Linked DNA regions of Lichenihabitans psoromatis. The protein of the gene in region 1 interacts with the protein of each later gene in a pairwise test. Links are inferred from orthologs where the notes say so. Each region holds a gene or a part of one and is shown on either strand. Other genes may lie near its edges.

Region 1 (3,086 bases):
GGCTGCTGAGCGCGGTCATTACGATAGCCCGGACGCTCACCCCGAAAACCGACACGCCATTCCCAGTGTGGCAGGGAATGCAATATATGCGCGACATGTCGAGCGGTCGCGGCAAACTCGCGTCCCTCGACAATGATCGTTACGGCACGAGGGCCTGGACGCGTGCCGAAGACGTGCTTGCCCCCTTCGCCGCATCAAACCCGGAGCCTCGTCGATGACGGCGGAGCCAAGGCCCCACGCGCGAAACTCCGTTCGCTGCGCTAGGGACGGCGCACAGGATCGACGGCGCCACCTGTCGCCTCAGCGCGCCACGAGATCGGGCGCGCTCGAATGCGGGACCCGGACCGACGCATAGGCCCGGATCGGACCGAACTCCGTCGGCGCGCGGGCGTCGAGATTGATCCGTCCCTCAACGCGGCTATGGGTAAGATCCCGTCCTGTGAGTTTCGATGGCGCGGTGCGAGGGCGCACGATCGTCTCGGCTCGAACGTCGCCTGAAAAACGCAGGCAGGTCGAACTCCCAGGGATCGCGATGCCAAATCCGGCACAATCCTCAAGCGGCAGGATCGCCGAGGCCTTGAGCGGGCTGCGCTCCGCCGCTCCGGCCGTGATGGGGCAGAGCAGAAGCAGAGGCCCGGCTAAGATCATGCGGAACAGGAGTGTCATCGGTCGTCCCTGAGTGTCGCCGACCCTTCTTTAATCCATGCTGCGCCGTCACGATATCTCTTCCGACGAGGTGCGCCTCACGGGCGCCATCGTTGCTTGCGCCTGTGCTCTCGCCTATGGATCAGCCGGCGTCATCGTGGCGCAACAGCCTTTAAGGATCGAATCAATGAGTTTTAGGGTCGCCGTCGTCGGCGCCACCGGCAATGTCGGACGCGAAATTCTCGACATCCTGGCCGAGCGGGCCTTTCCGATCAGCGAGGTCGTGGCGCTCGCGTCCAGCCGTTCGCTCGGAACAGAGGTGTCGTTCGGCGACAAGACCCTGAAATGCAAGGTGCTGGACAATTTCGATTTCTCCAAGACCGACATTTGCCTGATGTCCGCCGGTGGTGAAATCTCCAAGGCCTGGTCGCAGAAAATCGGCCAGCAAGGGTGTGTCGTCATCGACAATTCCTCCGCGTGGCGGATGCATGCCGATGTCCCATTGATCGTGCCGGAGGTGAATGCCGACGCCATCAAGGGGTTCAGCAAGCTCAACATCATCGCCAACCCGAATTGCTCGACCGCGCAACTCGTCGTCGCGCTCAAGCCGCTGCACGACAAGGCCAAGATCAAGCGCGTCGTCGTCGCCACCTACCAGTCCGTTTCTGGCGCCGGCAAGGAAGCGATGGACGAACTCTTCGCGCAGACCCGCGCCGTCTTCGTGTCGGATGCTCTCGAAACCAGGAAGTTCCCGAAGCGCATCGCCTTCAACGTCATTCCGCAAATCGACGTCTTCATGGAAGACGGCTCGACCAAGGAAGAGTGGAAGATGATGGTCGAGACCAAGAAGATCCTCGATCCCAAGATCAAGTTGAGCGCCACCTGTGTCCGCGTGCCGGTGTTCATCGGCCATTCGGAGGCCATCAACATTGAGTTCGAGAACCCGATCTCGGCCGAAGAGGCGCGGGACATTCTGCGCGAAGCACCGGGATGCCTCGTGATCGACAAGCACGAGCCCGGCGGCTACATGACCCCGCACGAGGCGGCCGGCGAGGATGCGACATATATCTCGCGCATCCGCGAAGACCCGACGGTCGAGAACGGCCTTTCGCTCTGGTGCGTCTCCGACAACTTGCGGAAAGGCGCGGCTCTGAATGCCGTGCAGATCGCCGAGGTGCTGGTGAACCGCAAGCTCATCACCCCGAAGCAAGCCAGCGCGGCTTGATCGTTGAGGGCGGCCCCGGCCGCCCTTGCGGACAGGACAGTTTGCCGGTCGGTCTGGTCCGAACGGCGACAATCGCTTCATAGTCGCGGGGGTCTCGATGATCGGACGAATTCTGTTGAGCGGCTGTGCGGTGGCGGTGGTCTTGTCTGCCGCACCGGTCGAGGCGCAGCAGGTCGGACCCACACCCGCGCCATTCATCACGACAGAGGGGCAGGCCACCGCCGAGATCACGCCGGATACGGCAACCGTTTCACTCGGTGTCGTCAGTGATCGGCCGACCGCGACAGCCGCGACAAGCGATGTCGCCAAGGCAGCGCAAGCCATCGTCGACCAGATCACGGCCGATGGGATCGATGCGAAAGACGTGACCACGACCTCGATCGCGTTGACCCCAATTTACCCTGACGACGTCGCGCTGGCGAGATCGACCTCACGCGCACCGCGCTCGTTTCGCGCCTCGACCGATCTCAGCATCACGGTTAAACCAGCGACGCGAGCCGGCGCGATCGTGTCGCATCTGGTCGACAAAGGCGCTAATTCGATCGAGGGGATCGCCTATACGTCGAGCCAGCAGGCCAAGCAGCTCGACGATTTGAAGGCCGATGCGACGCGGGACGCGATGCGGCAAGCGCAAATCTACGTCGGGGCGCTCGGGCTGCGATTGGGGCGAGTTCTCGAGATCGTACCGGGCAACACCTCGGCCGACACGCCGATGATGGCCTCGAAAATGGCGCGCTCGACCATCATGGCGGCTCCTGCGCCCCCAATTCCAGTCGAGCCCGGCGCTCTCACACTGCGGGCGACCGTCAGCGTGCGGTGGGAAATCCTTCAGTAGCGATCAAGCGCCCGCTTCGGCGCGGGCCTTCAGCGCCTTATTCATGTCGCTCAAGCCGCTTTTCACGGCCTGCTCGGTCACAAGACTCGCAAAGGCGGCAAACGGACCACCAAACGTCTGGACCTGCGTGACCGTGCAGCCACCCTCGGTCCGCGCAATCCGCATCACGTGATCGCGATCGAAGAGGCCCGTCGCGATAAAATGGCTCCGCCACATCAGCTCAGCCTCGGGCCTCACCGTGACGATCTCGGCCCGGACCGGTACCGACGGAGCGCCGAGGATCTTGATGTGAACCGTCACGATGTCGCCGACTGTCGCGACGCCGTCCACCGCGGTCAGGAACGGATTCCAGTCCTTATAGCGCAGAAAGTCCGTCAGCAC
Region 2 (3,114 bases), 4.1 Mb from region 1 along the record:
CGCGTCGGCACGATGCGGCTCTCGCCTATCGCCCCATGTCGCTCGGCGAGGTCTTTCCAGCATCGGGTGGTCTCCCGTTGGCTCAGCGACATCCAAACCGGCAAGCCTATCGCTCTATCGAGTTGCAGCGCTGGAAGGCCCGACTCGGGCTGTCGTTCAACATCAAGCCGGCGTTCTGGCCGATCGATATCACCCATGCGGACCGTGCCGTGGTGGCGCTCGTGGCGCTCGGACATGAACCGGAGCCCTTCGTGTCGCGTGCCTTCGTGGCCTTGTGGCAAGAGGATCGAGACCTCGCCGACCATAAGGTCATCGCCGGTCTTCTGGTTGACTGCGGGCACGATGCGGCAGTGGTTTTGGCGCAAGCCGGATCGGCCGCCAGTGGCGAGCAGTATCGCGCCAATGGCAACGAGGCTCTCGCGGTCGGGGTTTTCGGCTCGCCGACCTATATGCTCGATGGCGAACCCTTTTGGGGTCAGGACCGGCTCGAGAGTTTAGACGAGGCCCTGACGAGCGGACGGGCACCGATCCGCCCCTGACGGGGGTCGATCGGGACGCGTCGTGCCGATCAGCAGATCCGGGCGGCAGCGGAGTTTGCAACGGCTGGATAGGCCGACCAGCCGGGGCGCGTCTCGTCGATGCGTCCGGTCGGCAGTCCCTGACGTATTTCGAAAGCTTCGACGCAGCGGATCGCGCAAAAAGACTTTCCCGAGCAGCCACGGCGTTTGAAGCTTCGGCCGGTCAGACGCGTGCCGCACAGGTCGCAATGCTCGATCATGCGGTTCGCCTCGCCCTCGCTGAGATCACTCTGCGCGAAGTGTCGGTGAGAACTGCCTGCGGAATTGTTACGTCGATCCGCGACTCACAGACCTCTGCATCTCCATGGTAAATGTTAAACACGGTCGTGGTTGGCGAAGTCCCGTTCTGTGGACAAGCAGATTTGACCCTGAGCCCGCACCTCCTTATCTCAACGAAACTCTTCATCAAGGTTCGTCATGGCCGTTCTGCCCGTCGTCACTCTGCCCGATTCGAAACTGCGCCAGCCGTCCGCTCTGGTCACCACCGTGGACGCGTCGGTGCGGGCTCTGCTCGATGATATGATCGAGACGATGTACGACGCCCCGGGCATCGGTCTCGCCGCGGTGCAGATCGGCGTGATGCAGCGTCTCGTGGTGATCGATACGGCCAAGGAGGATGAACCGCGTCAGCCGCTGTTCCTGGTCAACCCCGAGATTACATGGCGTTCGGAGGAAACCTCTTCCTACGAAGAGGGCTGCCTATCGATCCCTGACGATTATTACGAAGTGACCCGCCCCGAGCGGGTCCGCGTCACCTCTCTCGATCGCAACGGCGAGCCGCAGCACATCGAGGCGGACGGCATTCTGGCGACGGTCCTCCAGCATGAAATCGATCATCTCGATGGCGTGCTGTTCATCGATCATATTTCCAAATTGAAACGCGATCGCGTCATCAAGAAATTCGAGAAGGCCGCCCGGATCGCGCGGGAAAACGGACGGCCGTTCAACCCGCGCGAGGGAGATCGCCCGGAAGCGCCCGAGCGCACCCCACCCCGCCGCAGCATGAACGCGACCTGAGCCGATGCGCCTGATCTTCATGGGAACACCCGAGTTCGCGGTTCCCACCTTGAGCGAAATCGTCGGTCAGGGGCATGAGGTCGTCGCGGTCTACACACGCGCGCCAGCGCAGGGCGGCCGCGGCATGGATCTGCGTCTTTCGCCCGTCCATGTCATGGCCCAGCGTTTTGGCCTGCCGGTGCTGACGCCGGCCTCGTTGAAGGGCGATGCGGAGGCTGACGTTTTCGCGAGTTTCGGGGCCGATGCCGCCGTCGTGGTGGCTTATGGATTGTTGTTGCCGCAGCGCATTCTCGACGCCCCTGCCCTCGGCTGCTTGAACCTGCACGGATCGATGCTGCCGCGGTGGCGGGGCGCGGCCCCCATCCAGCGCGCCGTGATGGCGGGCGACAGCATGACGGGCGTGATGGTCATGCGGATGGAAGCCGGGCTGGACACAGGCCCGGTCGGCATGGCCGAAACGCTCCCGATCGGGCCCGACATGACGGCCGGCGACCTGCACGACCATATGGCGCCCATCGGAGCAGACCTGATGGGGCGCGCCGTCGGCGCGCTGGGCCGGGGCAGCCTGCAGTTCAAAGCGCAGTCACCCGACGGCGTGACCTATGCGCGCAAGATCGATAAGGCCGAATGCCGCATCGACTGGGACCATCCGGCTCAGGTGGTCCACGACACGATCCGGGGCCTGTCCCCCTTCCCCGGTGCGTTTTTCGAGGCCGATCTCGGCAGCGGCACCGAGCGCGTAAAGGTTTTGCGCGCACGTGTCTCGGACGGGAGCGGCCCGGCCGGCACGCTGATCGCGGGCGGTCTCACGGTCGCCTGCGCCGCAGGAGCCGTGACGCTGCTGCAGGTGCAGCGCGCCGGGAAAGCGCCGCTTGATGCCGACACGTTCCTGCGTGGCACCCGCCTCGCCCCCGGCCTGCGACTCGCACCCTCCAGCCCAAGCTAACGATGCCGCGGTTCAAGCTGACGGTGGAATATGACGGCACCGCCTTCGTCGGTTGGCAGCGGCAAGCCAACGGACCGTCGATCCAGGGTGAGATCGAGCGCGCCGCCGAGGCTTTGTCGGGCGCGCCTGTCATGGTCAAGGGTGCCGGGCGCACCGATGCGGGGGTGCATGCGACCGGGCAGGTCGCACACCTCGATCTCAGCAAAGCCTACCGGAGCGACAGTGTTCGCGACGCGCTCAATGCGCATCTGCGGCCTCACCCGATCTCCGTTCTGAAAGCCGAGGAAGTCGGACCCGACTTCGATGCCCGCTCCTCCGCGACGCGGCGGCACTATCTCTATCGCATCGTCAATCGGCGGCCCCCGCTCGCTCTAAGCCACGATCGCGCTTGGCTGGTAAAGCGGAGGCTCGATGCGGGCGCCATGCACGAAGCCGGGCAAGCGCTCATCGGCCGACACGATTTCACCACTTTCCGCGATGCCGATTGTCAGGCCATCAGCCCCATCCGCACGCTCGATCGTATCGAGGTCAGCCAGGAGGGCGACCGGATCGATATCCGGGTTACGGCTCGCT

Evidence for each region.
Region 2: the proteins of EY713_RS01695 (region 1) and def interact in binary tests that used the Escherichia coli proteins (3 or more experiments, as listed by UniProt). The link is inferred for Lichenihabitans psoromatis from one-to-one orthologs.

Annotation. Positions count from the first base shown.
Region 1 is NZ_CP036515.1:346,370-349,455, reverse strand. What follows is about bases 85-2,851. They hold EY713_RS01695 (aspartate-semialdehyde dehydrogenase), read left to right. Parts: upstream 85-832; coding sequence 833-1,870; downstream 1,871-2,851. Other genes in these bases: EY713_RS01685 (SRPBCC domain-containing protein), read right to left, coding at 2,709-2,851; EY713_RS01690 (SIMPL domain-containing protein), read left to right, coding at 1,968-2,705; EY713_RS01700 (porin), read right to left, coding at 301-666; EY713_RS01705 (NmrA family NAD(P)-binding protein), read left to right, coding at 85-218. In the rest of the region: more of EY713_RS01705, read left to right, coding at 1-84; more of EY713_RS01685, read right to left, coding at 2,852-3,086.
Region 2 is NZ_CP036515.1:4,403,027-4,406,140, forward strand. Bases 1-2,795 are described here. They hold def (peptide deformylase), read left to right. Parts: upstream 1-995; coding sequence 996-1,595; downstream 1,596-2,795. Other genes in these bases: EY713_RS20580 (2-hydroxychromene-2-carboxylate isomerase), read left to right, coding at 1-539; fmt (methionyl-tRNA formyltransferase), read left to right, coding at 1,600-2,541; truA (tRNA pseudouridine(38-40) synthase TruA), read left to right, coding at 2,544-2,795. Outside these bases: more of truA, read left to right, coding at 2,796-3,114. UniProt on the Escherichia coli protein: Removes the formyl group from the N-terminal Met of newly synthesized proteins. Requires at least a dipeptide for an efficient rate of reaction. N-terminal L-methionine is a prerequisite for activity but the enzyme has broad specificity at other positions.